Youhaiella tibetensis: one gene and its partner. Each later gene encodes a partner of the first gene's protein in a complex. Links are inferred from orthologs where the notes say so. Each region holds a gene or a part of one and is shown in the gene's direction. Other genes may lie near its edges.

Evidence for each region.
Region 2: the proteins of FNA67_RS08615 (region 1) and dnaG are in contact, whole or in part, in a crystal structure (PDB 2R6A), measured with the Geobacillus stearothermophilus proteins. The link is inferred for Youhaiella tibetensis from one-to-one orthologs. Residues at the interface, in WP_033016901.1 of Geobacillus stearothermophilus: Ser13, Glu15, Ala16, Gln18, Glu91, Leu92, Asp94, Ala95, Val96, Pro97, Thr98, Ala99, Ala100, Asn101, Tyr104, Tyr105, Ile108; in WP_049624496.1 of Geobacillus stearothermophilus: Lys456, Leu457, Leu458, Pro459, Ala460, Asn463, Ala464, Leu467, Leu535, Leu536, Ile537, Ala538, Gln544, Glu545, Asp548, Tyr549, His552.

Annotation. Positions count from the first base shown.
Region 1 is NZ_CP041690.1:1,794,611-1,810,612, reverse strand. The notes cover bases 6,126-9,104. They hold FNA67_RS08615 (replicative DNA helicase), read left to right. Parts: upstream 6,126-6,860; coding sequence 6,861-8,348; downstream 8,349-9,104. Other genes in these bases: alr (alanine racemase), read left to right, coding at 8,363-9,104; FNA67_RS08620 (LysR family transcriptional regulator), read left to right, coding at 6,126-6,699. Outside these bases: arsB (ACR3 family arsenite efflux transporter), read right to left, coding at 1-205; FNA67_RS08660 (ArsR/SmtB family transcription factor), read right to left, coding at 222-575; FNA67_RS08655 (DUF1127 domain-containing protein), read right to left, coding at 723-995; FNA67_RS08650 (LysR family transcriptional regulator), read left to right, coding at 1,156-2,046; FNA67_RS08645 (MarR family winged helix-turn-helix transcriptional regulator), read right to left, coding at 2,047-2,619; FNA67_RS08640 (ATP-binding cassette domain-containing protein), read left to right, coding at 2,692-3,666; FNA67_RS08635 (hypothetical protein), read left to right, coding at 3,705-3,953; FNA67_RS08630 (ABC transporter permease), read left to right, coding at 3,950-4,708; FNA67_RS08625 (YeiH family protein), read right to left, coding at 4,709-5,704; more of FNA67_RS08620, read left to right, coding at 5,818-6,125; more of alr, read left to right, coding at 9,105-9,496; FNA67_RS08595 (DUF1697 domain-containing protein), read left to right, coding at 11,009-11,557; DNA repair protein RadA, read left to right, coding at 11,558-12,958; FNA67_RS08585 (hypothetical protein), read left to right, coding at 12,999-13,274; FNA67_RS08580 (CvpA family protein), read left to right, coding at 13,423-14,064; purF (amidophosphoribosyltransferase), read left to right, coding at 14,156-15,640; FNA67_RS08570 (SDR family NAD(P)-dependent oxidoreductase), read left to right, coding at 15,640-16,002. UniProt on the Escherichia coli protein: The main replicative DNA helicase, it participates in initiation and elongation during chromosome replication. Travels ahead of the DNA replisome, separating dsDNA into templates for DNA synthesis.
Region 2 is NZ_CP041690.1:3,192,084-3,195,266, reverse strand. The notes cover bases 276-3,183. They hold dnaG (DNA primase), read left to right. Parts: upstream 276-713; coding sequence 714-2,654; downstream 2,655-3,183. Other genes in these bases: rpoD (RNA polymerase sigma factor RpoD), read left to right, coding at 2,835-3,183; FNA67_RS15610 (DUF308 domain-containing protein), read left to right, coding at 276-564. In the rest of the region: more of FNA67_RS15610, read left to right, coding at 7-275. UniProt on the Escherichia coli protein: RNA polymerase that catalyzes the synthesis of short RNA molecules used as primers for DNA polymerase during DNA replication.

The DNA of each region.
Region 1 (16,002 bases):
CGACACTGCGCATGGCGGAGAAATCGATGCGCATCAGCATCGGAACGATCATGAGCCAGATCAGGACCGCCACCGGTATGTTGACGTTGGCGACCTCCAGGCCGGCTAACGCCGCAAAAGCTTGCGGAAAGACGTGCCCCAGCGCGACGCCGGCCACGATGCAAAGGGCAACCCACAGGGTCAGGTAGCGTTCGAAGCGGTTCATTATCCCTTCCTCTTGGTCAGCAGCAGTCGCTGCCGGGGCGACAGGTGGCATTGAGCTGGTCGAGCACAGGCGCGCAGACTTCCGGGTGGCCGTTGCAGCAGTCGCTGAGCATGAACAGCATCAGCTCACGGAAGGCCGCGAGGTCGGCGCGGTAGATGATCGAGCGGCTCTGCCGTTCGCCGTTCACCAGCCCTGCCCGCGCCAGCGTAGCCAGGTGGGACGACATGGTGTTCTGCGGCACGCCGAGGGCATCGGCCAATTGTCCGGCGGCTATCCCCTCCTCTCCTTTGCTCGCGAGAAGGCGAAAGACCTCCAGGCGTGTGGGCTGGGCCAGGGCGGAGAGCGATTCTACGGCGTTCTGCGTTTCCATATATCGAGAACTATCGATATATAGGCCAGGCGTCAACGCGGGACGAAAAAAAGCCGGGCGTCTTTGTCTCGGGAGGAGAAAAGAGCCCGGCAGGGTCAGGAAACTGGGCCGACGGCAAAATCGACCCGGGAGATTGGTTCCGGCGCGTTAGTACCGAAACCAAGAGCGTGCCCGACGGGAACGCCGCGCGGCGAGGTGCGCGCCGACATTGCGATCGGGATTTTCAACTGCGTCCAGAATGTCCTGGCGGGAGATGCCCAGGTCATCCAGACGGAAATCTTCAAGCTCGAGAAGACTCGCGAGCGCCAGTTTTTGTGCGCGCGCTTTGCGGCTTTTTTCAAACCAGCGCACGAGGCCCACGAGCGGGCTCTTGATAACTGCGGTCGCGGACGACCGCTCGCCTGACAGCAAGTAGGCCATTGGACTTCTCCAGATCTTTCAAAGGTCCCGCAGGGGGAGGAGCGGGAGGGGGGCGGCGGCGGCTCTGCGCCACCGATGCTGACCGGATTACGCTCTGGACTTCCATTCGTCCAACAAATACATTTCATCCCACGCATCAATTCCAGTGATGGACCCGAAGATGTCTTCACCACTCGATCTCGACCAGCTCCAGACGTTTTGCGCCATTGCCGACTGCGGCTCGTTCACCGAGGCGGCCCGGCGCGTGCACAAGACGCAATCGGCCGTTTCCATGCAGATAAAGCGGCTCGAGGAGCGTCTTGGGCAGGAGCTCTTCCTGCGCGATGGGCGCACGGTGGTCCTCACCAACGAGGGCGAAGCGCTCTATTCGCGGGCCCGCCGCATGCTGCGGCTCAATGCCGAGATCGTCGATCTGTTCTCGGACGAGGACCTGGCGGGGTCTATCCGCTTCGGCGTCCCGGACGACTATGCGGTTCGGCTGCTGCCGGTGATCCTGTCAGGGTTCCAGCGCACCCATCCGCGCATCATGGTGGAAGTGAGCTGCCAGCCGTCCGAGGAGCTTCTCGATGGCATGACGCGCGGGCGCTACGACCTGATCGTCTTCACCCAGGGCACGCACCAGGAATTCGGCGAACTCTTCCGCACCGAGCGGATGTTCTGGGTCGCCTCCCATGGCGGGCGCGCCCTGGCGACCGATCCCCTGCCCCTGGCGTGCGGCGGCCCCTCGTGCTGCTGGCGCGGCAATGCCACCGATGTGCTCAACCGGGCCAATCGCGACTACCGGGTCGCCTATACGTCCTCCAATGCCACGGCCATCGCCAGCGCCGTGCTGGCCGACCTCGCGGTGGGCTTCCTCCCCGAGAGCGCCCTGCAGCCGGGCATGCGTGTCATCTCCGAGGAGAAGGGCCTGCCCCGTCTTCAGGATGCGCAGATCGCCATCATGCGCGCCAGCCACGCCTATGGCGGCATCTACGACGCCCTGGCGACGCATATCGTGGCTGCGATGGGGAACCTTGAAGGCCACGAGCAGCAGGCCGAAGCGGCCGAGTAGTCACTCGCCACTCAAGCCCGGCAATCCCTCCACTGCCTCGACGAGCTCGTCCGCGCTGCTCAGCGCGGCGCGCTCGAAGGCGCGCGCCTGGATGAGGCGGTGCTTGAGGTCGTTGCCGCGCGGATCGATGTGCTGCTTGAGGATATCGGCCATGTGCCGCTGCACCAGCGCCCCCGCCTCGAGGAACCGCACGATCGCAGCGACCTGGTCGGGCTCGAAATTGGCCAGCATCTGCGGGCCCAGCGTCTCGTAGTGCCCGAAAATGCGCTCGACTATGGCCTTGGTGGCGTCGGTGGTTTCGATCCAGACCTTGCGCCGGTCGTCCCCGTCGCGTGAGCGCTGGACGTAGCCGGCATTTTCCAGGCGATCGATGACCACCGTCACCGCCCCGGTGGTCAGCCCGCTCTCGGTGGCGAGCTGGCCGGCGGTGATGCGGCCGAACCGGTCGATAATGTCCACGCAACGTCCGTCGGTTCTGTTGATTCCCAAAAACTGGCTCAGGGCCTCGTCGAAAATGTCCGCCGCCGCCTGGTTGGCCCGCATTGCACCGGCCAGCCGGTCATAGGCGGACAACGGGATATCTCTTGACTCTTTGATATCTTTATTCATAAGATAATTATACAATAAGATTTTCACGAGGTCCAGATGACTGTCGCGGCTGCGGGTGAGACCATAATCGAAGCCAAGGGCCTCAAGCGCACCTACAAGGCACGCAAGACCCTGGTCGAAGCGGTGCGCGGCGTGGACCTGACGGTGCGCAAGGGCGAGATCGTCGGGTTCCTCGGCCCGAACGGCGCCGGCAAGACCACGACTCTCAAGATGCTGACCACCCTGCTCGAGCCGACTGGCGGCAGTGCCGTGGTTGCCGGCAGCGACCTGCGCACCGATCCTGTCGGCGTGCGCCGCAAGATCGGCTATGTGAGCCAGGCCGGCTCGACCTCGCCGGAGGCCCGCGTCGGCGAGGAGATCGTGTCCCACGCCCGCCTCTACGGGATCGAGCCCAGTGTCTCGCGCCAGCGCGCCCAGGAACTTCTCGCCGCTCTTGACCTCGCCGACATCTGGGAGCGCAATTGCGGATCCCTCTCCGGCGGGCAGCGGCGGCGGCTCGACATCGTGATGGGGCTGATCCACCAGCCCGTGCTGGTGTTCCTGGACGAACCCTCGACCGGTCTCGATCCGCAGAGCCGGGCGAACCTGTGGACCCACATCCGCAAACTGCGCGACGATCTGGGCACCACGGTTTTCCTCACCACCCACTACATGGACGAGGCTGATTCCCTTTCCGACCGCATCCTGATCATCGACCAGGGCCAGATCGTTGCCGAAGGCACGCCGGCCGAACTCAAGAAGCGGGTTTCGGGCGACACCATCACCCTGACGCTGCGTACAGAGGAAGACGCGGCGCAGTCCGCCGCCATTGCCGCCAGGGCGAACGGCGCCGATACGCCTTCGGTCGAAGCCAATGTGGTGCGCTTTCACGTACCGGACGGCGCTTCCGCCCTGCCCCATGTCCTCTCGGACCTGGTCAAGGCCGGCATCGAAGCCATCGGGGTCGAGGTTAACCGGCCCACGCTCGACGATGTGTTCCTAACCCTCACCGGAAGGTCGCTCCGCGACTAGATGAAATGAAGGTCGCCACGCGACCGGGACAAGATGAAATGACGCTCACGCGACAACAAAGCCAGACGATCGTGCGCACCATGGCCCAGGTCATGAACGACCTCGACCGCTCCTGGCTTGAACTCAAGGGCAAGTGCTCGGACGCCGATTTCGCCGAGTATGGGCGCAAGGTTTCGGCGGCGCTCGAAAATCTCTCCTGCGAAGTGCTCGTGCCGATCTTCCAGGAACATCCCGAACTCGAGCCGCTTGCGGACGAGGAACTGGCGAACCTGGGGCAGGACCAATGACTTTCCTTCGCGACACCTGGATCATCTTCTCGCGCGCCATGCTGCTGTCCGTACGCCAGCCGCTCTGGGTGCTGATCGGGCTGATGCAGCCCATCCTCTACCTGACCCTGTTCGGTCCGCTCCTGCAGACCGTCGCCGCGAATTCGGGTTTTGAAGGCGACGCCTGGCAGGTCTTCGTCCCCGGCCTGCTCGTGCAGCTCGGGATCTTCGGCGGCCTCTTCGTCGGCTTCGGGATCATCGCCGAGTGGCGGTCGGGCGTGATCGACCGGCAGATGGTGACGCCTGCTCCGCGCACCGCCCTCATCGCCGGGCGCACGTTGCGCGATGTCGTGGTGATCGTCGTGCAGGCCATCGTCCTCGTGGCCGCTGCCTATTTCTTCGGCCTGCGCGTGCCGCCCGCGGCACTGGTGATCGGCCTCGTGCTCATCGCCCTCCTCGGAGCAGCCTTCAGTTTCATCTCCAATGCCATCGGCATGGCGACCAAGAGCGAGGATGCGCTGGCGCCGCTGGTCAACGCGCTGGCGCTGCCCATCCTGCTGCTCTCGGGCATTCTCCTGCCGATGACGCTGGCGCCGCGCTGGCTCCAGGTGCTCTCGGATTTCAATCCGTTCAAGCACATCGTGGACGCGTTGCGTGCGGTGTTCCGGGGTGATTTTACCAGCCCCATCGTCTTTATCGGCCTGGGCCTTGCCGTGGTGCTCGTCATCATCGGCGCCTGGTTCGGCAATCGCGTCCTGGCGGCGCAAACCAAGTAGTCAGCCGACCAGGAGTATGGCCACGATCGCGAGGCCTGCGAGGAGCAGCAGCGAGCCTCCCGCTGCCAGGCTAGCCGGACCGCCGGCCTTTCGCAGGGCCCGCAGGTCCACCCCGAGCCCCAGCGCCGCCATCGAGACCGCCGTGAGGGCATGCGCGCCCACGGCGCTCGCCTCGGAGGCTCCGTCGGGCACGATACCCGCAGTGCGGGCCGCCATCAGGCCGACGAAGCCGACGATGAACCAGGGCACCATCTCGCCCAGCCTCGGCCCCTTGCCTGCACCGCCCCGATTGACCAGCGCCGCGAGCACGCAGACCGGCCCGAGCATGAGCACGCGCGTGAGCTTGACGATGGTGCCCGTGTGAAGCGCCACCAGGCTCGCGGCCGACGTGGCGGCCACGACCTGCGGCACGGCGTAGACGGTCAAACCCGCAAGGATGCCGAAGCGCGCGTCGGAAAAGCCCATCGCCGCCGCCAGCACCGGCAGCAGCAGCACCGTCAGTATTCCCAGCACCGCGGTGAACCCTACCGAAGCCGCCACGTCCTCGCCCTTGGCACCGATTACCGGCGCCACCGCGGCGATTGCGGAATTCCCGCAGATCGAATTGCCGCAGGCAATGAGCGTGGCCAGCTTCGGCTCAAGGCCCAGGAGCCGGCCAAGGGCATAGCTCGCGGGAATGCTGATGGCCACGACCGTAACGATGGCCAGCAACATAGGCAGGCCAGCCGCGTAGATCGCCGTCGCGCTCGTCGTGGCGCCCAGCAGCACCACCCCGATTTCGAGCAGTGTCTTGGCCGAAAATGTCAGCCCTGCCCCATAGCGCTCGGGCGGACGCCAGAGGGTGCGAATGAGGCTACCTGCGAGAATCGCCACCACGAGCGTATCGAACCAGTTGCGCCCCAGGAGCGCCGCCTGCGCCCGGTCGATCCCGAATGCGCCCAGCGCCACCGCCGCGCTAAGCGCAACTCCGGGAAGCACGGTTTGGGGGAATGGCATTCTCAAGATGGCGGGCACGGCGAGTATTCCTTTCGCCCCGCAACCTCGCTCGCCGCTTCCAAACGGTCCAATGGATTGTTATCGTCGTTTCAATCGTCTTTTTCGTTTGATTTATGACCCTCGAACAATTGCGCATCTTCGTGGCAGTCGCAGACCGGCAGCATGTGACCCGTGCTGCCGCCGACCTCCACATGACCCAATCGACAGCCAGCGCCGCCCTCGCCGCGCTGGAGGAGCGTCATGGCACCCGGCTTTTCGACCGCATCGGGCGCGGCCTGGTGCTCAACGAGGCGGGGCGCACTCTTCTGCCCTACGCGCGCGAAGTGCTTGCCGCCGCCGCCCGCGCGCAGGAGGCGTTGCAGGATCTGGCGGGCCTGCGTCGCGGGTCGCTGCGGCTCGGCGCCAGCCAGACCGTTGCCAGCTATTGGCTGCCGCCCCGGATGGTGCGCTTCTCCGAATCCCACCCGCTGATCGAGCTGACGCTTGAGGTACACAACACCTCCCAGGTCGCCGCCGCCGTCCTGAGCGGGGAGGCCGATCTCGGGCTTGTCGAGGGACCGGTGCGTATCGCCGAATTGGCCGTCACCGAGATCGCCACCGACAGCATGGCGCTGGTCGCGGCGGCCGATCATCCCCTGGCCAGGCGCCGGTTCGACCTCGCGGACCTGCGCAACCAGCGCTGGGTGCTGCGCGAAGTGGGCTCGGGCACGCGTCAGGTCGCGGAAGAATCGCTGCAGCGCCTGGGTCTCGCGTCCGGCGATATCCGCATCGCACTCGAACTGCCCTCGAACGAGGCCGTGATCGCCGCAGTCCGCGGCAGCGGCATGCTCACGGTGCTTTCGGAGGTTACCGTCGCCGCCGCGCTCGCGACCGGGGCGCTCGTGCGCCTGCCGGTCGAACTGGCGACCCGCGCCTTCTCGCTCGTTACCCACCGGCAGCGCCAGCAAAGCCCGGCGGGAGAGGCTTTTGCGCGCATGCTCCTGGCGGAGCGCTGAGTCTATTTTCCGCCACATCGGTCACATGGCGGAGATCAACAACCACTCGTTCGGTTTTCCCCGCTATCCTTGCACACCACAGCGCGCGTGATTCTCTTTCGGCAAGCTTTGCCCGAGCCCCCGCGCAGCGTAAGAAATCCTTAAGGATCGGGAACTGACCAATGGCAGAACAGCAATTGCGGCTCGTCCGCCCTGAGGACGAAAAGGCGTATCGCCTGGCGCCACACAACGTGGAGGCCGAACAGGCGCTCCTGGGCGCTATCCTCGTTAACAACGAAGCCTTCTATCGGGTCTCGGACTTCCTCGAGCCCGACCATTTCTACGAGCCGATTCACCGCCAGATCTATGAGGTCTGCGGCAAGATCATCCGTGCCGGCAAGATCGCGACCCCGCTGACGGTCAAGACGTTCCTGCCCGATACGCTGCTGCCCGAAGTCACCATGCCGCAATACCTGGCCAAGCTGGCCGCGGAGGCGACGACCGTCATCAATGCCAGCGACTATGGCCAGTCCGTCTATGACCTGGCGCTGCGCCGCAACCTCATCGTCATCGGGGAGGAAATGACCGCGACGGCCTATGAGGCCGACGTGGAGATGACGCCCGAAAAGCAGATCGAGGAGGCCGAACGCGCCCTCTACGACCTGGCCGAAAAGGGCCGCTACGATGGCGGCTTCCAGCCCTTCAACGCGGCCCTCAAGGACGCCATCTCGATGGCGGGCGAAGCCTATGGGCGCGATGGGTCGCTTTCGGGCCTTGCGACCGGCCTCACCGACCTCGACCGCCTCATGGGCGGGCTGCAGCGCTCGGACTTGATCATCCTCGCGGCGCGTCCTGCCATGGGCAAGACCTCGCTTGCCACCAACATCGCCTTCAACGTCGCCAAGTCCTGGAAGACGGCGGTTCAGGCCGATGGCCACATGAAGACGGTCGATGGCGGCGTCGTGGGCTTCTTCAGCCTCGAAATGAGCTCGGAACAGCTGGCTACACGTATTCTCGCCGAGCAGGCCGAGATCTCGTCCTCCGATATCCGCCGCGGCAATATCCATGAGAGCCAGTTCTCCAAGCTCGTGGATACGTCCAACCTGATGGCGCAGGTGCCGCTTTTCATCGACGATACCGGCGGCATTTCCATCGGCCAGCTCGCCGCGCGTGCCCGGCGCCTCAAGCGGCAGAAGGGCCTCGACCTCCTGATCGTGGATTACCTCCAGCTCCTTTCCGGTTCCAAGAAGTCCTCGGACAACCGCGTGCAGGAACTGACGGAAATCACCACGGGCCTGAAGGCCCTGGCCAAGGAACTGGAGGCGCCGATCATCGCGCTCTCCCAGCTCTCCCGCCAGGTGGAAGCGCGCGAGGACAAGCATCCGCAGCTCGCCGACCTTCGCGAATCCGGTTCCATCGAGCAGGACGCCGACGTGGTGCTCTTCGTTTATCGCGAGGAGTACTACCTCAAGAACAAGGAGCCCAAGGAAGGGACTCCCGAGCACCTCCAGTGGCAGGCCGAAATGGAACAGGTGCATGGACGCGCAGAAGTGATTATTGGTAAGCAGCGCCATGGACCTACGGGCACGGTCCAGCTCCAGTTCGAAGCCAACCTGACGCGCTTCGGCAATCTGGCGCGCTCCGACTATCTGCCCGAACGCATGGAATAGGTTCGGACCACGACATGGCTATGCCACCCTCCCCCGTCACCAGTGGGCGTCTGACGATCGACCTGGCGGCGCTGGCCCGCAACTGGCGCGCGCTCGACAAGGTCAGCGCCGGCGCCCTGACCGGTGCCGTCGTCAAGGCGGACGCCTATGGCACGGGCCTCGAGCAGTCGAGCCGGGCCTTCTATGCCGCTGGAGCCCGCTTCTTCTTCACGGCCACGGTTGATGAGGCGATAGCGCTGCGCGCAACCCTGCCCAAGGCCCACATCTTCGTGCTGGGCGGGCTCTATCCGGGCGCCGCCAGCCTCTATGTCGAGCATCGCCTGATGCCGGCGCTTTGTTCGCTCCCGATGCTCGAAGAATGGCTGGCCGCCTGCGTCTCACGCAACGAAGCGCTGCCCGCTGCGCTGCATTTCGATACCGGCATGGGCCGCACCGGCTTCCGGCTCAACGAGGCCAGCATCGTTCGCCGCCAGATCGATTCCCTGGGCTTCGCCCCGCAGATGATCATGAGCCATCTCGCCTGTGCCGATACGCCGGCGCACGAGAAGAATCGCACCCAGCTTGCCCTCTTCCAGTCGGTGATGGCGCAGTTCCCCAATGTCCCGGCCTCGCTCGCCAATTCGGCCGGGCTCATGACCGGTCGCGACTACCATTTCCAGATGGTGCGCCCGGGCATCGCCCTCTATGGCGGCCGCGCCGTCAGCGGCCGACGCAATCCGATGTCGCAGGCGGTGACGCTCGAAGTGCCGATCCTGCAGGTCAAGGAAGCGCGGACCGGGGAGACCATCGGCTACGGCGCTGCCTACAACCTCAATCGCGACAGCCGCATCGCCGTCCTCGGCATGGGTTACGCCGATGGCTTCTTCCGGAGCCTTTCGGGCACCAACTCGCGCCCCGGCGGCAAGGTCGCCTATCGCGGCAAGGTGCTCCCGATCATCGGGCGCATCTCGATGGACCTGGCGGTCGCCGACATCACCGATCTCGGCCACGACCTGCCGCTGCCCGGCGAGATGATGGAAGTGCTCGGCCCCAGCATCACGGTGGACGATCAGGCCGATATCGCCGGCACCATCGGCTACGAGATCCTGACTTCGCTGCGACTGGGCCGCTTCACCCGGCACTATGTCGGCATGCCGGAAGAAGAGTAAGCCCCCCTCACGGGGCCTCGCTCCTCGACCCACCCCGATCTTCCCCGGCCGCATAGCCGGGGCCCCGCGGATGCCTCCACTCGCGTGGAGGAGTGCAATCGGCCCCGCCTCTCCGCCCGGGGAAGCTCCGGGTTGGCGACTAGGCGGCGTGGACAAATTGCAGCAGTTTGAAAATGGCTCATTGTGTGATTTCCATCGCCTTGGTTAGATGAGGCATGCAAGCAGCCACACGCTCCTCTTGGAAGACGCTCCCCCTCCCAGCGCAGCGGGATAGCATCGACCTTGCACTACTGTATTCTGACGCCGAGGGCGAGAGGATCAGGCTTGGACACGTCCCGCAGGATATGGACGATAAGTGGTTCATATTTTTTGAGAATGGCTGGCTCTATTTTCATCGTTCGTGGACAGGGGCCTGCATTTATGGCGTCCGTCTCGATGGTTCACCGAATGGTGTTCGGGTGACTGATGCGTGGGTCAGCGGGGATAAGGAGCAATACCGATCTCCCGGCCCTGAGCACGATGCTCGTCTGGTCCAGCAACTCATCTCAGGCCGCCTGCTGTCATAAGATCGGCATACACTGCCAACCTTGCGCGACGGCCATTGACGCCGTCTCGCTGTGTTGATTCAAGGCTGCTTTTTGGAGGCAGGCTTGAGCAGGGGCGATCTCACCGAGGCGGAATGGCGCGTTCTGAAGGGCCTGCTGCCAATCGAACCTGAGAACCGTGGTCGTGGTAGGCTGCCCGAGCAGAACCGTTCAATCAACAACGGCATTCTCTGGCGGCTGCGCTGCGGCGCTCCGTGGCGCGATGTCCCGCCCAAATATGGTAGCTGGAACACGATCTATCGACGTTCCGGCGGTGGAGCGAGGCCGGAGTCTGGGAGGCCGTTGCCGTGACGTTGGCCGAGATCATGGCAGACAGCGATCACTACAGCACCGACAGCACCACCGTTCGCGCCCACGTCTCGGCAGCGGGCGGAAAAGGGGGACTCATCGACGCGCTCTTGGCCGCTCGCGGGGCGGGTTCACCAGTAAGCTTCACTGTCTGGCTGATGCCCTTGGGCGACCAGTCGCCTTCCATCTGACCGGCGGCGAGGCGGCAGATTGCAAGGCCTATGATGATTTGATCGATCTGCCTGAGCAGGCACCCGACGCTTTCCTTGGAGACAAAGGCTATGATGCCGACGCCATCCGCGCCGATCTTGCCGAACGGAAGATCAAGGCCGTCATCCTTGGCCGGTCAAACCGCCGCGTGACGATCGAGTATAGATCGTGCGCTCTACAAGCAGCGCAATCGGATCGAACGTATGTTCGGCCATCTCAAGATCAATCGCGCCATCGCCACCCGCTACGACCAGCTTGCCAACGGCTTCCTCGGCATGGTCCATCTCGCCACCGCCAGATACTGGCTCAAATTTGTCCACGCCGACTAGCTCAGCGCCCCGATGTTCCCATTTCGTTCTTGCCCTTCCGCGCAATCTCCGTTATCGCTGCCTGATACGGGGAGCCGGCCATGAACACTTACGTCATCCTGCTGCGGGCGATCGGGCCGATCACCCACAAGGTGATGTCGATGGCCCGGTGGCGTGACGCCGTCGCGGCGGCCGGCTTCGAGGATCCCGTCACCTACCTCGCCACCGGCAACATGATCGCGAGCGGTCCCGGCAGCATCGAAACTGTCTCCGAGCGGATGAACGGCGTGGTGGCCGATCTCGGGCTCGGCCCGTCCAATGTCGCCGTCGTGCGTCGCCCAGCCGAATTGCGCGCCGTGCTCGAGGCCAATCCGTTCCCCGAGGCTGCCGCCGAGCGCCCGAGCCAGATGCAGGTCTTCTGCTTCGCCGACCGCCGCCCCGATTTCGGCTGGACGGCCGACCATGGCGGGCCGGAGCTCTTTGCAGTGGTGGACGGACATCTGGTGGTCGATTATTCCGGCCGCATCTCCGAAAGTTCGCGCCTCGGCAACCTGATCGAGAAGCGCTGCGGCCCCGGGACCGGCCGCAACTGGAATACCCTGCGGGGCCTCGTCGAACGCGCCGGCGCCCGCGAACAAAAGGACACGTGATTGGCCAAGAGCAAATCCAGCTTCATCTGCCAGGCTTGCGGTTCGGTCTATCCGCGATGGGTCGGCCGCTGCGAGAGCTGCGGGGAATGGAACACGATCGTCGAGGAGCTCGTGGACAGCGGGGTCGGTGCCGGCCCGAAATCGGCCAAGGCCAATGGCCGGCCGACCACGCTCGTACCCCTGGCCGGCGAAACCGAGTCCGCCGCGCGCGTCGTCACCGGCATTGCCGAACTTGACCGGGTGACCGGCGGCGGGTTCGTTATGGGCTCGACCATCCTCGTCGGCGGCGATCCGGGCATCGGCAAATCCACCCTCCTCCTCCAGGCGGCCGCCGCGCTCGGCGATGGCGGCAAGCGCGTCATCTACGTCTCAGGCGAAGAGGCCATCGCCCAGGTGCGCCTGCGGGCGCAGCGCCTCGGCCTTGGCGACAAGCTCGTGCACCTGGCAGCCGAAACCAATGTCGAAACCATCCTCGCCACGCTCGAGCACGGGGAAGCGCCCGACCTGGTCATCATCGATTCCATCCAGACGCTGTGGACCGATCGGGTCGAGAGCGCCCCGGGTACCGTTACCCAGGTGCGCACTTCCGCCCAGGCGCTGACCCGTTTCGCCAAGAAGTCGGGCGCCGCCGTGGTCCTGGTCGGGCACGTCACCAAGGACGGCCAGATTGCCGGACCGCGCGTGGTCGAGCACATGGTCGATGCCGTGCTCTATTTCGAGGGCGATGCCAGCCACACGTTCCGCATCCTGCGCGGGGTGAAGAACCGCTATGGCGCCACCGACGAGATCGGCGTCTTCGAGATGACGACCCTCGGCCTCGCCCAGGTCGCCAACCCTTCCGCGCTGTTCCTCGACCAGCGCGACGAAGGCGCCGCAGGTTCGGCCGTGTTCGCCGGCATGGAGGGCACGCGCCCGATCCTTATCGAGATCCAGGCACTGGTCGCCCCTTCCCCGCTCGGCACCCCGCGCCGCGCCGTCGTCGGCTGGGATTCCTCGCGCCTCTCGATGATTCTGGCCGTGCTCGAGACCCGCTGCGGCGTCCGCATCGGCGCCAACGACATCTATCTCAACGTCGCCGGCGGTCTCAAGATCAACGAACCGGCGGCCGATATCGCGGTGGCCGCTGCGCTCATCTCCTCGCTCACCGATGCGCCCCTGCCCTCCGACTCGGTCTATTTCGGGGAAGTCTCGCTCGCCGGTGGCATCCGGCCGGTCGTGCATGCGGGCCTGCGGCTGCGTGAAGCGCAAAAGCTCGGTTTCTCAGCGGTTTCGACCGGGCGGCTCACCAATGGCGACAAGAATTCCGGCCTGACCGTCAGCGAATTCACCAACCTTGCCGAACTCGTCGGGCGCATCGCCGCCAATGGGCGTCGGCGCCAGCAGCCGGCCGAGGTCGAATAGACGGGCTGACGTCTCCACCGAATTCCCCTAGGTTGCCCCCATGCTTATCGCCGCTCATGTCCGCTCGATCCTCCTCGACTATTGGGATCCCAATTCCATCCGCAACGTGCCCAGGGCCAAGGGCGAGTATGACGCCTATATCGGCCAGATCCTGCGCGACGTCGCCGCGGGCGCCTCGGCCGAGCGGGTGGCGCGATACCTGTTGCGGGTGGAGACCGAGGTGCTTCACCAGGGCGGCGACCGGGACCGGGCGCTTTTCGTTGCCGAGAAGCTGCTTTCGGGCGACCAGATGACCATGGAAGTCGATCCGGACTAGCCGTTTGCCCCTGCAATACCCGGCCGGCGCCCCATTCCTGCCCTGCTTTCTGGGAACAAGGCCCATGCCGGGGCAAGACTGCCTTGGCATCGGCGCCGGAAGCAGTTAAACGAGGGCCAGCAATGAAGTCGGGGCAAACGAGCAGACTATGCTGACAGCATTCGATGTTGGGATCGGAATCCTGGTACTGATCTCGGCGATCCTCGCCACGGCGCGTGGGCTCACGCGCGAGGTGCTCTCGCTTGCCACCTGGGCCGGGTCCGCTGCCATCGCCATCTATATGTGGCAGTTCCACCCGGAAATCGCGCGTGGATACATCCAGGAGCAGATCGTGGCCGACGTCGCCACGGTGGTTGTCACCTTCATCATCTCGCTGATCGTGCTGCACCTGATCACCATGCGCATCGCCGATTTCGTCGTCGATAGCCGCATCGGCCCGCTCGACCGCACCCTGGGCTTCGTCTTCGGCGTGCTGCGCGGGATCGTGATCGGCGTCGTCGCCGTCATCTTCGGGGTCTGGCTGATGGGGTCGAACCTGCCGGCATGGGCCGCGAACTCGAAGTCGCTGCCGATCCTGCAGGGCTTCGGCGATTCCCTTATCGCGGCGCTGCCGCCGAACCTGGAAGAACAGGTCAACGCCATCCTCAAGCGCGGCAAGGGTGCCGTGCCCACCGAGGATACGGCGCCTGTCGATGAAGGCACCGATGCCGGCGAAGACGACAGCCCGCTCCCGGGCACCGTGACGCCCCCGGCGCCCGTCACCAACCAGCCGGCGAACACACCGGCCTGATCATATCGGGGTGAGACCATAGCTCGCCCATTGCGGACCGCTTATAGCGGTCCGAACCGTTTTTGGACGCAAGGAGCCGATGGTGCTGCCCATGCAAGACGACGATCATTTCGATATCGATGGCGACACGCTGCATGAAGAGTGCGGCGTGTTTGGCATTCTGGGCCACCGCGACGCGGCGACGCTGACGGCCCTTGGCCTGCATGCGCTCCAGCATCGCGGCCAGGAGGCGGCGGGTATCGTCACCTTCGATGGCCGCCAGTTCCATTCGGAACGCCAGCTGGGCCTCGTTGGCGATCACTATACCGACCCTGCTACCCTGGCGCGCCTCCCCGGCGACATGGCCATGGGCCACGTCCGCTACTCCACCACTGGCGAAACCATCCTGCGCAACGTGCAGCCGCTCTTCGCTGAGCTCGAAGTCGGCGGCATCGCCATCGCCCATAACGGCAACTTCACCAACGGGCTGACCCTGCGCCGCCAGCTCATCGCCAGCGGGGCAATCTGCCAGTCCACCTCCGATACCGAGGTGGTGCTCCACCTCATCGCCCGCTCGCGCCGCCAGTCCTCCAGCGAGCGGTTCCTCGATGCCATCGGGCACCTCGAAGGCGCCTATGCGCTCGTGGCCCTCACCCGCACCAAGCTCATCGGCGCGCGCGACCCCAACGGCATCCGCCCGCTGGTGCTCGGCGAGCTCGACGGCAAGCCGATCTTTGCCTCGGAAACCTGTGCGCTCGACATCATCGGCGCCAAGTTCGTGCGGGACGTCGAGAACGGGGAAGTCGTGATCTGCGAGACGCAGGCGGACGGCTCGATCACCATCGATTCGATCAAGCCGCGCACGCCCAAGCGCGAGCGCGTGTGCCTGTTCGAGTACGTCTATTTCGCCCGCCCGGATTCGGTCGTGGCCGGCCGCTCCGTCTATGGCGCGCGCAAGCGCATGGGCATGAACCTGGCGCTCGAGGCGCCGGTCGAGGCCGATGTCGTGGTTCCGGTTCCCGATGGCGGCACGCCCGCGGCCATCGGCTTTGCCCAGCAGAGCGGCATTCCGTTCGAGCTCGGCATCATCCGCAACCACTATGTCGGGCGCACCTTCATCGAGCCCACCCAGCAGATCCGCGCGTTCGGGGTCAAGCTCAAGCACTCGGCCAACCGCGAGGAGATCGCTGGCAAGCGCGTGGTGCTGGTCGATGACTCGATCGTGCGCGGCACCACCTCGCTCAAGATCGTCCAGATGATCCGCGAGGCCGGCGCCAAGGAAGTCCACATCCGGGTGGCGAGCCCGATGATCTTCCACTCGGACTATTACGGCATCGACACGCCCGATCCGGAAAAGCTGCTGGCCAACCAGTATGCGGACCTGGAGGCGATGTGCCGCTATATCGGGGCGGATTCGCTGCAGTTCCTTTCCATCGACGGGCTCTATCGCGCCGTCGGCGGAGAGGCGCGCAATCCGCTCGCCCCGCAGTTCACGGACCACTACTTCACCGGGGAATATCCGACCTCGCTGACGGACCTTGATGGGCGGCAGAAGAATGAACCCAAGCAGATTTCGCTCATGAGGGAAGCAGGTTAATGGCCAAGACTGAGGCAAAGGGGCAGGACCTTCACGACAAGGTCGTGCTCGTTACCGGCGCATCGCGCGGTATCGGTTACGCGGCGGCGCTGGAAGCGGCGCGGCGCGGCGCCCACGTGGTCGCCGTCGCCCGCACCGTTGGAGGCCTCGAGGAACTCGACGACGAAATCCAGGACCTTGGCGCGGCGACGACGCTGGTGCCGCTCGACCTGCGCGATGGCGATGCCATCGACCGGCTGGGCGCGGCGATCTTCGAGCGCTGGGGTGCACTGGATGGCATGATCGCCAATGCGGGCATGCTGGGCACGCTAAGCCCGCTGCCCCACATTGCGCCCGATGAGTTCGACAAGGTGTTCGCCACG
Region 2 (3,183 bases), 1.4 Mb from region 1 along the record:
GGTACAATGACGGATATAGTCGACGGCCAGTCTTCTGGCTTCTGGGCGATTGCCATTCGCGGCGCGGTCATGGTGGTGGCGGGGCTGCTGGCCCTCTTCGCGCCATTGCTGGCGCTGGCGACCCTGGTGATGATCGGTGGCGCGCTCATGATCATCGATGGCGGCCTCGGACTTTGGGGCCTGCTCTTCGGCGGCAAGCGGACGCAGAGCTTCTGGGCATCGGTCAGCCGGCAGCTGCTGGCGGTGATCGCCGGCATCCTGGTGGTGTCGTTCCCCATGACCTCGGCATCCATCGGGGTTTCGGCCATCGTCTGGATCGTGGGGATCCTGGCCGTGGTCGTGGGGGCGCTCGAAGTCTATGTCGCCTTCATCAGCCGCAAGCTCATGCGGGAAGGAGCCTATTGGCCGTCGATCCTGAGCGGCATCGCCTATATCGCGTTCGGCGTGCTGATCATGGTCATGCCGCTGACGAGCGCCACGATCGTGGTGCGGCTGGTCGGGCTGCTGGTGCTGCTCTATGGGCTCTTCCAGCTCTACCTGGCCTGGCAGTTGCGCCGGGTGTGAGCGCTCACTGGCGGGAGGGCTCCCTCCCGCCTTCTGCCCGCCAGCAATCCTGGCGTACTGAAGGACAGCGGGGATAACTTCGGTCCCTGAGGCCAAAAACCGCGTTTGTCGCGGGTGACAAGGCGGGAGCGGACGCTTACTTATCCCTCATGCGCTTCTCCGACAGCTTCCTGGATGAAATCCGTCAGCGCCTGCCGATTTCGCAGGTGGTGGGCGAGCACGTTCTGTGGGACAAGCGCAAGAGCCAGCCGGGTCGCGGCGACTTCTGGGCGTGCTGCCCGTTCCATGGCGAGAAAAGCCCGAGTTTCCATGCCGACGACCGGCGCGGCAGCTATCACTGCTTCGGGTGTGGCGCCCATGGCGACCATTTCCGGTTCCTGACCGAAAAGACCGGCATGAGCTTTCCGGAGGCGGTAGAGCGCCTGGCCGGGATGGCGGGCGTGCCGATGCCGGCGCGCGACGAGCGCAGCGAGCAGCGCGAAGCGGCGCGGCGCTCGCTCTATGACGTGATGGAACTGGCGACCAAGTATTTCGAGGCGGCGCTGGTCCACAATATCGGGGCGCGGGCGCGCGGCTATCTTTTCGAGCGCGGGGTTTCGGCGCAGGCGCAGGCGCGGTTCCGGCTCGGTTTCGCCCCGGACAGCAGCAACGGGCTCAAGGAGCACCTGGCGCTCAACGGGGTGACGGCCCAGGAGATGGTGGATACCGGGCTGGTGGTGGTGCGCGAGGACAACCCGCTGCCCTATGACCGCTTCCGCAACCGCGTGATGTTCCCGATCACCGATTTCCGCGGGCGGGTGATCGCCTTCGGCGGGCGCGCCATGTCGCCGGACGTGCCGGCCAAGTATCTCAACTCGCCCGAGACCGAACTCTTCCACAAGCGGCAAACGCTCTATAACGGCCAATCGGCGCGGCAGGCGGCCCATGACGGCAAGACCGTGATCGTGGTCGAGGGCTATCTCGACGTCATCTCTGCGGTGATGGCCGGGTTCGAGGGGGCCGTGGCGCCGCTGGGTACCGCGATGACCGAAGAGCACGCCGCGCTGCTCTGGCGCATGAGCGACTGCCCGGTACTGTGCTTTGACGGCGACAGCGCCGGCCAGCGCGCCGCCGAACGGGCGGCAGGCATCGTGCTGCCGCTGCTCAAACCCGGACAGACGGTCAAGATCGCCACGCTTCCCGAAGGGCTCGATCCGGACGACCTGATCAAGAAACACGGGCGGGACGCTTTTGCCGACGTGATCGAGCGGGCGGTAACGCTGTCGGACACGGTCTGGAACATCGAGACGCGCGGGGTGCTGCCCGAGACGCCAGAGGCGCGCGCGGCGCTCGAGGCACGGCTGCGCGAGCGCGCCAATTCGATCGCCGACGCCTCGGTCAAGCGCCACTACATGCAGGCGTTCGACGAGAAGCTGCAGGCGTTTTTCGCGCCGGCGCGTGCCGCCCGGTTCGAGGGGCGGCAAGGCGGCGGAAAGGGCAATTTCCGGCAGGGCGGCAACAGGGGCACCTCGGCCCGCGGTACGCCGCGGCTGGTGGTCTCCGATACGCTGCGCAATTCGCGGCTGCTCAAGCCAGGGCTGACGGCCGATGCGACGCCGCGCGAGGCCACCATCATCCTCAGCCTCGTCAACCACCCGCAACTGGCCGAGGCCCGGCTCGAAATGCTGGCGGCGCTCGACTTCGAAACGCCCAATGCGCGGGGCCTGCTGACCACCATCCTCGACCTGGTGTCGCACGATCACGAGATCGATCGCGAAGCATTGATCGCGGCGCTGGGCGTGCGCGGGTTCGGCGAGCCGCTCGAGCGCATGCGGCGGCTGCTGGCCCGGCAGGGCGTGTGGCAAATCGGCGAAGAAATCGCACAAACCGACGCGGAAACCGGCCTTGCGCACGCGCTAGCCTTGCATAACAAGAAAGTTCAGCTAAATAGGGAATTGAAAGCAGCCGAGTTGGCGCTGGGCGAAGACCCGAGCGAAGAAACCTTTGAGAGGCTGCGGGACATCCAGAACCAGATAACCACTGTCGATGGCACAGAGGCATTGATCGAAGGATTTGGTTCGCTATCGGGACGTGCAACACGCAGTTTCTAGGGAATAGGCCCTGGGAGCGGCGCGTCGCACGGTTTCGCTTATGAGCGAATCACTTCCGAATGCGAACGCGGAACCGGCTCCGTTAACTGCTGGTTTACCACTCCTTTATCTTTCCTTGAGCTATCCCCACTTATGAGCATTGCCGGCACCCGACGAACTAACGGGGCCAGGGAGCATCAGATGGCCACTAAGGCAGCAAGCGCGAACAAGAAAGAAACCGAGAAGCCGGAAGCCGGGTCCGCCCCCGAGACTCCGGATACCTCGCCACTCGACCTTTCCGATGCCGCGGTCAAGAAGCTGATCAAGGTCGCCAAGAAACGCGGCTATGTCACCTATGAGGAAGTGAACTCGGTTCTGCCATCCGAGGAAGTCACGTCCGAACAGATCGAAGACATCATGGCCATGTTCTCGGACATGGGCATCAACGTCGTCGACGAGGATGAGGTCGAAGAGGCCGAGCCCGATTCCGACGAAGAGAGCACCGAAGTCGCCGAACGCACGGGGACGGCGGTCGCCAGCAAGTCCAACA